3 regions of the Ensifer soli genome follow, and region 2 is predicted to be linked to each of the others. Evidence: predicted binding sites of a transcription regulator. Region 2 holds the regulator's gene; each other region holds the start of a gene.
The links. The regulator PhoB, encoded in region 2, activates phosphate uptake and scavenging genes when phosphate is short. The targets are predictions, from matches to a motif close to TGTCATNNANCTGTCAT.
Positions count from the first base shown of each region.

Region 1: the regulator PhoB is predicted to act here: its motif matches at 2,254-2,270, upstream of ACEVQ6_RS09855 (DUF2794 domain-containing protein).
Region 3: the regulator PhoB is predicted to act here: its motif matches at 2,420-2,436, upstream of ACEVQ6_RS00530 (esterase-like activity of phytase family protein).

Region 1 covers NZ_JBHFEI010000005.1:219,378-223,722, forward strand. Annotated here, with positions in the region: gene ACEVQ6_RS09845 (ABC transporter permease) at 1-796, shown strand, start outside; gene ACEVQ6_RS09850 (Bax inhibitor-1/YccA family protein) at 1,008-1,742, shown strand; gene ACEVQ6_RS09855 (DUF2794 domain-containing protein) at 1,813-2,205, opposite strand; gene ACEVQ6_RS09860 (DUF1223 domain-containing protein) at 2,318-3,010, opposite strand; gene rlmN (23S rRNA (adenine(2503)-C(2))-methyltransferase RlmN) at 3,434-4,345, shown strand, end outside.
Region 2 covers NZ_JBHFEI010000001.1:353,135-357,479, forward strand. Annotated here, with positions in the region: gene ACEVQ6_RS01560 (aspartate aminotransferase family protein) at 1-126, opposite strand, end outside; gene ACEVQ6_RS01565 (GcrA family cell cycle regulator) at 564-1,100, shown strand; gene phoB (phosphate regulon transcriptional regulator PhoB) at 1,206-1,889, opposite strand; gene phoU (phosphate signaling complex protein PhoU) at 2,041-2,751, opposite strand; gene pstB (phosphate ABC transporter ATP-binding protein PstB) at 2,780-3,595, opposite strand; gene pstA (phosphate ABC transporter permease PstA) at 3,609-4,345, opposite strand, start outside.
Region 3 covers NZ_JBHFEI010000001.1:127,412-131,756, forward strand. Annotated here, with positions in the region: gene ACEVQ6_RS00515 (NAD(P)/FAD-dependent oxidoreductase) at 1-1,074, opposite strand, end outside; gene ACEVQ6_RS00520 (GFA family protein) at 1,179-1,583, opposite strand; gene ACEVQ6_RS00525 (glutathione binding-like protein) at 1,614-2,321, opposite strand; gene ACEVQ6_RS00530 (esterase-like activity of phytase family protein) at 2,507-3,862, shown strand; gene hisG (ATP phosphoribosyltransferase) at 3,905-4,345, opposite strand, start outside.

The sequences.
Region 1 (4,345 bases), on a different contig from region 2:
CACCTATGCCCGCAACCTGCCGGAAGGCTCCGTCCTGACGGAAGGCCAGTGGTGGGGCGCGGACTATACCGGCGAGCCGCTCGTCTCGTTTTCGGCGGAGGAGGCCGGCGAGCTCGGCCTGAAGCTCGGCGATACCGTCACCGTCAACGTGCTCGGCCGCAACATCACGGCGAAGATCGCCAATTTCCGCAAGGTCGAGTGGGAATCGCTGTCGATCAACTTCGTCATGGTGTTCTCGCCCAACACCTTCGCCGGCGCGCCGCATGCCTGGCTCGCCACCGTCATCGATCCGGCGGCGACGCCCGAGATGGAGGCGGCGGCGCTGAGGCGGATCACCAACACCTTCCCGACGATCACCAGCGTCCGGGTGAAGGACGCGCTCGACATCGTCAACGAACTGCTCGGCCAGCTCGCGACCGCGATCCGCGCCGCCGCCGCCGTGGCGCTCGCCGCCTCGGTGCTGGTGCTCGCCGGCGCCCTTGCCGCCGGCAATCGCGCCCGCGTCCACGATGCCGTGGTGATGAAGACGCTGGGCGCGACCCGTTCGACGCTGATCCGCGCCTTCAGCTACGAATACGCCATCCTCGGGCTTGCGACCGCCGTCTTCGCGCTCTTTGCCGGCGGCGTCTCCGCCTGGTTCGTCGTCGCAAGGGTGATGACGCTGCCGTCGCGCTTCCTGCCGGACGTGGCGGTGACGACGATCGTCGTCGCTCTGGTGATGACCGTCGGCATCGGCCTCGTCGGCACCTGGCGCATCCTCGGCCAGAAGGCGGCGCCGGTGCTGCGGACGCTCTAGAGGCGGCAGGGCAATCTTAAACCTTGGTAACCTTCGCCTCAAAATCGGGCCGTCCGGCCCGATTCGCCTCCCCGGCGTCCGAGCCGGGCCTTGTGTCCGCCCCCTTTCGCCCTCATATTCCCGGAGAACGGACGAAACGGCGTGACGCCGCCCGTCGCGGGTGCCCAGGGCGCCTGCGCTCATCGAGCAACCGCCTGACGTGAGGATCACCATGGCCGACCCGAGACAGTATCAAACCCGGATGAGGACCGCCGGTGCAGATGCCGGTGCCGTCATCGATCAGGGGCTTCGCGCGCATATGCTGCGCGTCTACAACTACATGGCGCTGGCGCTCGGCATCACCGGCGTGACCGCCTACGCCACTTATATGGGCGCGGTGAACAACCCCGCCTTCGCTGAGCTCCTGTTCGGCTCGCCGCTGCGCTTCGTCGTGATGCTGGCGCCGCTGGCGCTTGTCTTCTTCCTGAGCTTCCGCATCCACCGCATGAGCGTCGGCGCCGCGCAGACGACCTTCTGGATCTATTCGGGCCTGATGGGCCTGTCGCTGTCGTCGATCTTCCTCGTCTATACCGGCGAAAGCATCGTCCAGACCTTCTTCGTCACCGCCGCCTCCTTCGGCGCGCTGTCGCTCTTCGGCTACACGACGAAGCGCGATCTCTCGGCGATGGGCTCGTTCCTGGTGATGGGCCTCTTCGGCCTGATCATCGCCTCGATCGTCAACATCTTCCTCGCCTCCTCGGCGGTTGCCTTCGCCATCTCGGCCATCGGCGTCGTCGTCTTCGCCGGCCTGACCGCCTGGGACACGCAGAAGATCAAGGAAATGTATGTCGAGGCCGACGGCGACGAGATGGCCGGCCGCAAGGCGATCATGGGCGCGCTGACGCTCTACCTCGACTTCATCAACCTCTTCCTGTTCCTGCTGCGCTTCCTCGGCAACCGCAACTGACAGGCAAGCGGACGCATAAGAGAAAGGCGGCCTTGGCCGCCTTTTTTCATGCGCGCCGTTTGAATTTCGGTCAGTCGATCAGCCGCAGCGACTTGTCGAACACCTTCAGCACCTGCTTCAGGTCATGGCCACGCTTTAGGATCATGCCGGCGGTGTTCGCCACGCTGAAGGCGCCCTGCTTGGCGGCGAGCTTGGGGTTCTTCTCGATGCGGTAGAGCGGCAGTTCGCCGGCGCGCTTGAAGACGGAAAACACCGCCCTGTCGGCGAGATGGTCGATCGCATAGTCGCGCCATTCGCCTTCGCCGACCATGCGGCCGTAGATCCAGAGGATCTGGTCGAGCTCGCGCCGGTGGAAGGTGACCGGCAGGGCGACGCGGGTGTTGCGATAGTCCCGAAGGTCGACGACATCGGCGCCGCCATGCATCTGGCTCTCGAAAGACGGTGGATCCGGCTGGTCGTTCATCTCGGCTCCGGCATGCTCCCTGCACGATCCCGCCGACGCAAACCGATGATGACGGGCGGATGACAGTGTGCCTGACAACCGCCGAAATGCAAGATGCGGCGGCAGGGGCGGCCTATCGGCGCGAGGCCATCACCGTCGTCGCGCCGAGGATCGGGCCCGGCGTTTCGGCGTTCTTCATCTTTTGCAGCAGGATGGCGCAGCCCTCGCCCTTCTCGCCGGCGAGCACGGAGGCGGGCAGCACGTAGGTCGCGGGCTTTCCGTCCCACATGCCGATCGTCTCGACGGCGCGCACGGCGTGCCAGTAGGACATGCGGCTGCCGCTGTTCTCGCCCCGTTCGACGTCGACCGTCTGCCGCCGGTCGAAATAGACCGCCACGACATTCGCCTTGCCGCTGCCAGCGCCGATCGAGATCGTGATCTCGTCGTCGCGGATCTCGGCGGAGACCGGCACCTGCATGCCCTTGCCGAGCGCCGTGAGGCCGGCGATCTTCTTGCGGATCCCGGCAAGATCGGCGCCGTTGACATGGTCGCGGCCGTTCAGCACGGCCTGCGGCGTGTAAACGCCGTTCTTGCCGAACATCTTGGCATAGGCATATTGCCGGCTGGTGTTCTCCTTGGAGGCGAGCGTGTCCTTCCAGCCGAGATAATTCCAGTAATCCACGTGATAGGCGAGCGCCACGACGCTGCCCTCGTCGATCAGCGTCTTCAGCGCCGCATCGGCCGGCGGACAGGAGGCGCAGCCCTGGCTGGTGAAGAGCTCGACCACGCCGGCCGGTCTGGCCGCCTCCCCGGCGCCGGCCGGCATGGCGGCCAGGCACAGGCCAAGGGCAAGGCCCAGGCCCGAACTCAGGACGGCGCGGCGGAGGCGGAGGGTCGGGGGCATCGCGAATTCCATGGTTCAACGTCGGTCCGGCGCGCACGGCCGGCAGGAGGCCCGCCGTACATACGCCCGCCGACCTTCAACAGGAAGTCACGTTGGAGTGAGGGTCGCGGGGGAGTGAGGATCGCGGACGATAAGGCGAGCATGAGGGTGACGCGGTAAAGAATCCGTGCTATGCGCCCTGCCATGGACGCGGGATCCCGAATTGCTGTCAGGAGGCGCCTGACCGGACGATCCGCAACGGTTGTCGCCCGGCCCTTCCGCATCCGGCTTTCCGGCCGCGCGCGCCGGTCCTCGTCCGCACCCTTGACCACGCCAGGATAGATCGCCGCCATGGCCGCCATCGATATGCCCCGCAGTGAAGCCGTTGCCGCCCCTCCGCTCCGCCGTCCGGCGGCGGCCCTCGAAAAGCCGACGCTGGTCGGCCTCTCGCGCGAGGCGATGGGGGACGCGCTCGCCGAACGCGGCGTGCCGCAGAAGCAGGTGCGCATGCGCGTCAGCCAGCTCTGGCACTGGCTCTATGTCCGCGGCGTTTCCGATTTCGACGACATGACCAATGTCTCGCGCGAGATGCGCGAGATGCTGAAGACCCATTTCACCATCGCCCGGCCGGAGATCGTCGAGGAGCAGGTGTCGAACGACGGCACGCGCAAGTGGCTTTTGCGCTTTCCGCCACGCGGCGCCGGCCGCCCGGTCGAGGTGGAAACGGTCTATATCCCCGAGGAAGGCCGCGGCACGCTGTGCATTTCCAGCCAGGTCGGCTGCACGCTCACCTGTTCCTTCTGCCACACCGGCACGCAGAAGCTGGTGCGCAACCTGACGGCCGAGGAGATCCTCGCCCAGCTGCTGCTCGCCCGCGACAGGCTCGGCGACTTTCCCGACCGCGACACGCCGGCCGGCGCCATCGTGCCGAACGAGGGCCGCAAGATCACCAACATCGTCATGATGGGCATGGGCGAGCCGCTCTACAATTTCGACAACGTCAAGCAGGCGCTGCTGATCGCCACCGACGGCGACGGCCTGTCGCTGTCGAAGCGCCGCGTGACGCTCTCGACCTCCGGCATCGTCCCGGAGATTCTCCGCACCGGTTCGGAGATCGGCGTGATGCTGGCGATCTCCTTGCATGCGGTGCGCGACGAGCTGCGCGACATGCTGGTGCCGATCAACAGGAAGTACCCGCTGAAGGAGCTGATCGCCGCCTGTCGCGCCTATCCGGGCCTCTCGAACGCGCGGCGCATCACCTTCGAATATGTGATGCTG
Region 2 (4,345 bases):
GGCGATGCCGGCGGCGAAATCGAGGTAGCGCGTCCCGTCCTCGGCGATCAGCCAGACGCCGTCGCCGCGCTCGAAACGCAGCGGTGCGCGGGCATAGGTGTCGTAAAGCGGCGTGGCGTCGGCCATCTCGCGTCTCCCTCGATCGCTGCGGTGGAATGCCCGCGGATCAGGCGCCGCTGGCCCGAACACCGGCCCGAAAAATCAAAAACCGCCTTTCGGCGGCGCCGCACTATCATCATTTTTAGGCTGTGATGTCAACAAAGCGACGCCGTTTCGCCGCATGCGGGAGGGCGAAAACGCCGATCGATTTTTTTGGCCGGAAGGGCTTGCAAAAATGCCACGGCCTGAAAGCAAGTTGGGGAAAACCCAGATTTCGATTCGCAGCGATTCCATGGACTCTTGCCACGGAGTCCCCGGGCCGGTACCTTAATATCCGATTAAGAGACGCATGCGGCGGACCTAGTCACCGAAACACAAGTTGTCGCGTTGGCGCTCCGCCGGATGGCCGGGGCGGGATGGTTGATTCCATCGATGCCGGCGCCGGGACACGGGAGACGATGATCATGAACTGGACGGACGAGCGGGTCGAGAAGCTGAAGAAGCTGTGGTCGGAGGGGCTCAGCGCCAGCCAGATCGCCGCCCAGCTCGGCGGCGTCAGCCGCAACGCGGTGATCGGCAAGGTGCACCGGCTGAGCCTGCCGGGACGCGCCAAGGCCGGCGGCCCCGCCGCCGCGACACGCAACACCAAGCGCACCACCTCCGCCCCGAAAGCGCCGAACTATGCTGCGACCCGGGTGACGACGCGCACCGTGGTCCACCAGGCCGGCGCGACCATGCTGAAGGAAGAGGTCGAAGTCGCCGAGGAGGTCGTCGAGACGGTGGTGGAAGTGGCGCCGGTCCGCAGCAACGTCGTGGTTCCGATGACCCGCAGCATCGGCCTCACCCAGCTGACCGAGCGCACCTGCAAATGGCCGATCGGCGATCCGCTGAACGAGGAATTCCACTTCTGCGGCAACGACTCGCCCGACAGCTCGCCCTATTGCAGCTTCCATGCCCGCATCGCCTATCAGCCCTCCGCCGAGCGCCGCCGCGCCCGCTGACGGGGCAGGCCGGGACGGACCGGTGCCGATCTCAAAGACGAAAGCGACCGTGACCCTTTCCGGATCACGGTCGCTTTGTTTTACCGTTGCGGAATACGGCGCCCGTCAGCTCTCGAGGGAATAGCCGGCGCCGCGGACCGTGCGGATCACGTCCTGCATGTTGGAGAAATTCAGCGCCTTGCGCAGCCGGCCGACATGGACGTCGACGGTGCGCTCGTCGACATAGATGTCATGCCCCCAGACGCCGTCGAGGAGCTGCGAGCGCGAGAAGACCCGGCCCGGCGAGGTCATCAGGAATTCGAGCAGGCGGAATTCGGTCGGCCCCAGCCGCACCTCGCGCGACTTGCGATGGACGCGGTGCGTCTCGCGGTCGAGCTCGATGTCGCCGCATTTCAGCAGGGTCGACAGGACCTCCGGCTTGGCGCGGCGCAGCATCGCCTTGATCCGCGCCATCAGCTCTGGCGTCGAGAAGGGCTTGACGACATAGTCGTCGGCGCCGGTCGCAAGGCCGCGCACCCGCTCGCTCTCCTCGCCGCGCGCCGTCAGCATGATGATCGGCAGGCGCTCCGTTTCCGGCCGCTGGCGCAATCTCCGGCAGAGCTCGATGCCGGACACGCCGGGCAGCATCCAGTCGAGGACCAGGAGGTCCGGCACGCGCTCCTGCAGCCGGATCTCCGCCTCGTCGCCGCGATGGATCGTGTCGACCTCGAAGCCCTCGGCCTCGAGATTGTAGCGCAGGAGCACGCTCAGCGCCTCCTCGTCCTCGACAACGGCAATTCTCGGATTCATGGGGTCTGTTGCTCCCTGGCATGAGGCCCGCGGTCGGCGGGTCGCGGGACGGAAAACGTCCTCCCGCCGCAGCCGACGGAGACCGGCGGGCGAGCCCGCCGGGAAACCGTCCGGTCCGTTCTCCCGCGCGATGCGCGCGCGGCCGCGTTCCTCAGCCGGCGATGGCGCCGAGCGAGGCGGTGGTGTCGTCCTTCGGGCGCTCGCCCTCCGGCTGGGCGCCGGTCGCCATGTAATAGATCGTCTCGGCGATGTTGGTCGCGTGGTCGCCGATGCGCTCGATGTTCTTGGCGCAGAACAGGAGATGGGTGCAGGGCGTGATGTTGCGCGGGTCTTCCATCATGTAGGTGAGCAGCTCGCGGAACAGCGACGTATAGATCGCGTCGATCTCGTCGTCGCGCTCGCGGATGCTCTTCGCCTTCTCGGGAAGCCGCGAGGCGTAGACGTCGAGCACCTCCTTCAGCTGGGTCAGCGCCAGTTCGGCGAGATGCTCGAGGCCGCGGGCGAGCTGGCGCGGCACGCCGGAACCGGCGACCGAGGTCACGCGCTTGGCCGTGTTCTTGGCGAGGTCGCCGACGCGCTCGAGATCGGCGGCGATGCGGATCGACCCCATGATCTCGCGCAGGTCGCTCGCCATCGGCTGGCGCTTGGCGATGGTGACGATCGCCTTCTCGTTGATCTGGCGCTCGGCGTCGTCGAGGATGACGTCGTCGGAGATCACCTTCTGGGCGAGGCCGGTGTCCGAATGCACGAGCGCGCGGACGGATTCGGCCACCATCTGCTCGGAAATCCCGCCCATCTCGGAAATGCGGCGGGAGAGATACTTCAGTTCGTCGTCATAGGCGGAGACGATATGCGATGCCATGGTCGTGTTCCTTGAACGGGGGCGCGGATCAGCCGAACCGGCCCATGATGTAATCCTGGGTGCGCTGGTCGTCAGGATTGGTGAACATCTTGTCGGTGTCGTTCTCCTCGACGAGATTGCCGAGGTGGAACATGGCGGTGCGCTGCGAGACGCGGGCGGCCTGCTGCATCGAATGGGTGACGATGACGATCGTGTAGTTGGCGCGCAGCTCGTGGATCAGTTCCTCGACCTTGGCGGTGGCGATCGGGTCGAGGGCCGAGCAAGGCTCGTCCATCAGGATGACCTCGGGGCTGACGGCCACGGCACGCGCGATGCAGAGGCGCTGCTGCTGGCCGCCGGAAAGCCCGGTGCCCGGCTCGTGCAGCCGGTCCTTCACCTCGTTCCAGAGGCCGGCCTTCTGCAAGCTGGTCTCGACGATCTGGTCGAACTCGCTGCGGCCGCGCGCAAGCCCGTGGATCTTCGGCCCGTAGGCGACGTTCTCGTAGATCGACTTCGGGAAGGGGTTCGGCTTCTGGAACACCATGCCGACGCGGGCGCGCAGCTCGACGACGTCGATCGCCGGGTCGTAGATGTCGTCCTGCTCGAGCGTGATCCTGCCGGTGACCCGGCAGTTCTCGATCGTGTCGTTCATGCGGTTCAGCGTCCTGAGGAAGGTGGACTTGCCGCAGCCGGACGGGCCGATCAACGCCGTCACGGTGTTTTCGCGGATGTTCAGGTTGACGTCGAACAAGGCGCGCTTCTCGCCGTAATAGACGGAGACGTCCTTGCCGATCATCTTGTAGGGAACGCTGTTCATCTTCTCACCCACGGCTTTCTCGATCGCTGCTTCCGTCATCATGTTCATGATCAGTATCCTTCTACCAGCGACGTTCAAATCGGCGGCGCAAAAGAATGGCGCCGAGGTTCATGACAATGAGGAAGATCAGGAGAATGATGATCGCCCCCGAGGTGCGTTCGACGAAGGCGCGTTCCGCCTCGTTGGCCCACATGTAGATCTGCACCGGCATCGCGGTGGCCGGATCCAGCGGCGAGGCCGGAAAATCGGCGACGAAGGCGACCATGCCGATCAGCAGCAGCGGCGCGGTCTCGCCGAGCGCATGGGCGAGGCCGATGATCGTGCCGGTCAGGATGCCGGGCATGGCGAGCGGCAGGACGTGGTGGAACACGGTCTGCATCTTCGAGGCGCCGAGCCCGAGGGCGGCGGCGCGGATCGACGGCGGCACGGCCTTCAGCGCCGCGCGGGTGGCGATGATGATCGTCGGCAGCGTCATCAGCGTCAGCACCAGGCCGCCGACGATCGCGGCGGAACGCGGCAGGCCGGCGAAGTTGATGAAGACCGCGAGGCCGAGCAGACCGTAGACGATCGAGGGCACCGCCGCCAGATTGTTGATGTTGACCTCGATCAGGTCGGTGAAGCGGTTCTTCGGCGCGAATTCCTCGAGATAGATCGAGGCGGCGACGCCGATCGGCAGCGACAGCACCAGCACGATGAGCATCATGTAGAGCGAGCCGAGAAAGGCGACGCCGACGCCGGCGGCTTCCGGACGGCTGGAGGCGCCGTTGGTGAAGATACCGGTGTTGAAATGCTTGGCGA
Region 3 (4,345 bases), 230 kb from region 2:
ATAATACCAGACCGAGACGCTGCCGTCGCGCGCGCCCGGCCGCACCACCGTCTCGTCATGGCCGAGGCCGAAACCGGCGATCTGCAGCTTGACGTCGTACTGATCCGACCAGAACCACGGTTTCGGCACATAGGGCGCCGCGGCACCGGCAAGGATCGCGGCGACCGCCTCGGCCTGGTCGACGGCGTTCTGCACCGATTCGAGGCGGATGAGCATGTCGCCGAAGGGCAGCACGGCGCAGTCGCCGGCGGCATAGATCGCCGGATCGGACGTCCGGCCGAAGGCATCGACGACGATGCCGTTGCCGGTGTCGAGCCCGGCGCGCCGGGCTAGGCCGTCATTGGCGGCGACGCCGATGCCGACGATGACGAGATCGACCGCGATCCGGCGGCCGTCCGACAGGTCCGCGGCAACCACCCGGCCGTCGCGGCCTTCGAGGGCCCTGAGCCCGGTGCCTTCGAGCAGGGTGACGCCGCGGGCGCGGTGGATGTCGCGGACGATGTCGGAGGTCGCGGAGGCGGCGACACGCTGCAGGATGCGGTCGGCCATCTCGATCAGCGTCACCTCCAGCCCGCGCTGGCGGGCGACGGCCGCCGCCTCGAGCCCGATATAGCCGCCGCCGACGATGAGCGCCGTCCGCCCGGGTTGCATCGCCGCGCCGAGCCGGTCGGCGTCGCGATAGTCGCGAAGCGTGAAGACCCCCTCGAGGTCACCGCCGACGGCGGCCGGCAGACGGCGCGGCGCGGCGCCGGTGGCAAGCACGAGGGCGTCGTAATCGAGCAAGGCGCCGTCCGACAGCTGCACGCTCCGGCGATCCCGGTCGATCGCCGTGACGCTGGTCGACAGGCGCAGGTCGATCCGGTTGTCGTCGTACCAGGCGTGCGGCCGGTAGGTCAGCCGGTCGAGCGGAAGTTCGCCGGTCAGGTATTTCTTGGACAGCGGCGGCCGCTGGTAGGGCAGGCTCGCCTCGTCGGCGACAAGCGTGACCGGCCGCATGTCCTTCAGCGCGCGCAGTTTCGCCGCAAGCGCGAAGCCCGCCTGCCCTCCTCCGACGATCACCAGCCGATTGTCCATTCGCCCCTGCCCCTTCCTTCGGCCCCGGCCGGCATGGCCGGCCCATTTTTGCTGTCTTAGCCGATTATTTCGCATCGCGTGCCGCGCATTTGCGGCGAATGCGGTCAATCTCCGTCGCTTGCGGGCAGACTGCCGATCGTGCCGAGCCAGGGCACGGCGGAGCGGCACCAGATTGCCCCGCGCGGCACCAGCATCGCCCGCTCCTCGATCGCGCCCCAGCGGATCCCACAGTCGTCGGCCTCGTCTCCCTCGCCGGCGGTGAACAGCGGCGCGCCGCAATCGCCGCAGAAATACTGGCGGCGGCCGCGGCCGTTGTCGCCGACCTTGCGATAGAGCTTCGGCGTACCGCCGGTCAACCGGAGCGCGGCGCGCGGCACGAGCGCCGTCACCCGGAAGGGCGATCCCGTCAGCGACTGGCAATCGGTGCAATGGCAGACGCCGACCGCCTCCGGGTCGACCTCGGCCGAAAAGGTCACGCGGCCACAATGGCACCGGCCATTCACGCGCATCAGCGGGATCTCCCTTTCAAAACCGTATCGTCAGTCCCGCTTCGGGATTTCCATGCCGCGTTGTGCGGCCGGGCGCGCAAGACCGCGATCGACCCAGGCCATGACGTTCGGGAAGCGGGAATATTCCAGCACGTCGGCTCCGCCGTAGAATTTGCGCGCACCCTCGATCCAGGGATAGGTGGCGATGTCGGCGATCGTGTAGTCGTCGCCCATCAGCCATTGCCGGCCTTCGAGGCGCCCCTCCAGCACGCCAAGAAGACGCTTCGCCTCGTCGCGGTAACGCTCCATCGGATAGGAATTGTTGGCGACCTTGTCGGCGGCGAATTTGAAGAAATGCCCGAACTGGCCGAACATCGGCCCGACGCCGCCCATCTGGAACATCACCCAAGCGAGCGTCTCGTAGCGGCCGGACGCGCTCTTCGGCAGGAGTTTCCCCGTTTTTTCCGCGAGATAGACCAGGATCGCGCCGGATTCGAAGAGCCCGATCGGCGCCCCGTCCGGTCCGCTCGGATCGATGATCGCCGGGATGCGGCCATTCGGATTGAGCGAGACGAATTCCGGCGATTTCTGGTCGTTGGTGCCGAACGAGATCAGATGCGCCTCGTAGGGCAGTTCCAGTTCCTCCAGCGCGATCGACACCTTCACGCCGTTCGGCGTCGGCAGCGAATAGAGCTGGATGACGTCCGGGTTCTTTGCCGGCCAGCGGGCGGTGATCGGGAATGCGGAGAGATCGGCCATCGGAGCGGTCCTTGGGAGGGAGAGGCGGGAGGCCCGATATAGGCGCGGGCGAAAGCCGGAACAAGGGAGCGGGCCGACCGCCCGGCCCCTCATCCAGACGTCACCGAAGTGTCAACCTTCCATCACCCGGACGTCACGCAGCCCGCCTATCCGGTGGCCATCCGCAGCAACGAAAGGATAGCACCATGAGGAAGACCCTGCTGGCGTCCGCAGCCCTCCTTACCCTTCTCCCCGCTTTCGCGCAGGCCGGAGAGACGGAATTTCCGGCAAAGCTCGTGCGGCACGCGATCCTTCCGGCCAATACGATCATCGCCGCGCCGGCCGACGCAGCCGAACACCTGAAGACGTCGGGAAAATTCACCACACCGGACCGCACGCGCGCCGAGGGCCTCGGCACCGTCGTCGGCAAGGACGGCGTGCGCGAGACCGATCTGTCGCTCCCCTTCGACGGCCAGCCGATGCAGGGCTTTTCCGGCATCAAGGCGATGGCGGACGGCACGTTCTGGACGCTTTCCGACAATGGCTTCGGCTCGAAGGCCAATTCGAGCGACGCGATGCTGATGCTGCACCACATCCGTTTCGACTGGGAGAACGGCACGGTCGAAGCGGTCGAGACGGTCTTCCTCTCCGATCCCGACCGCAAGGCTCCCTTCCCGATCGTCATGGAAGGGGCGGAGAAGCGCTATCTGACCGGCGCGGATTTCGACGTCGAATCGATCCAGCCGGTCGCGGACGGCTTCTGGATCGGCGAGGAGTTTGGCCCTTACCTGTTGAAATTCACCCGTGACGGCACGCTGACCGACGTGATCGCGACGAAGGCCGGCGAGATCGAGGTCAAGTCCCCCGACAATCCGACCCTCGTCGTCCCCGCCAACCCGACGGCGAAAATTCCCGCCTTCAACCTGAAGCGCTCCGGTGGTTATGAAGGCCTCGCCTTGTCGATGGACGGGACGAAACTCTACGGCATGCTCGAAGGCCCGCTCTACGGGCAAGACGGCTCCGTCGAGAAAGACGGCGAGCTGACGGCGCTGCGCGTCATCGAATTCGATATCGCTTCCAAGGCCTGGACCGGCCGCACCTGGCTCTATCCGCTCTCGGCCGGCGGCGAGGCGATCGGCGACTTCAACATGCTCGACGCGACCACCGCCCTCGTCATCGAGCGCGACAACGGCGCCGGCCGCGCGCCGGTCTGCGCCGATCCGAAGGCACCGGCCCCGGACTGCTTCCAGGCGGAAGCGAAGCACAAGCGCGTCTACAAGATCGAGATGACCGAGGAGAACGGCGGCAAAGCCGTGCGCAAGGTCGGCTATATCGACCTGATGACGATCGCCGATCCCGACAAGCGCAAGCGCCAGGGCGGCGGCGAAGGTTTTTACGACATGCCCTTCGTCACCATCGAGAATGTCGACCGCGTCGATGAAACACACATCGTCGTCGGCAACGACAACAACCTGCCCTTCTCGGCCGGCCGCGCGTTGCACAAGACCGACGACAACGAGTTCGTGCTGCTCGACGTCGCCGATTTCCTCGCGGCGAAGTAACTGGTGAACGGAGGCGTCCGGTTCCGCCGGGCGCCTTTTTCGTCAGAGAACGGCGCGGACGCGCCGGACGATCTCCGCGATTTTAGGGTCGTCGTCGTGCGAGGCCTTGCGGGCGCGCACGAGGCAGGCCTCGGAGCGCAGGATGACGCCGTCCGAGAGGATCTTCAGGTGGTTGGCGACGAGCGTCGAGCCGGTCGAGGTGATGTCGACGATGATGTCGGCCGAGCCCGAGGCGGGTGCGCCTTCCGTCGCGCCGAGGCTTTCGACGATACGGTAGAGCTGGATGCCGTGGCTGCCGGAGAAGAAGGCCTGCGTCAGCCGCCAGTATTTCGTCGCGATCGACAGGCGCCGGCCGTGGCGGGCGCGGAAATCGGCGGCGACGTCGCCGAGATCGGCCATCGTCTCGACGTCGAGCCAGATGTCGGGCACGGCGACGACGACGTCGGCATGGCCGAAGCCGAGCCTTGCGCAGATCTCGACGCG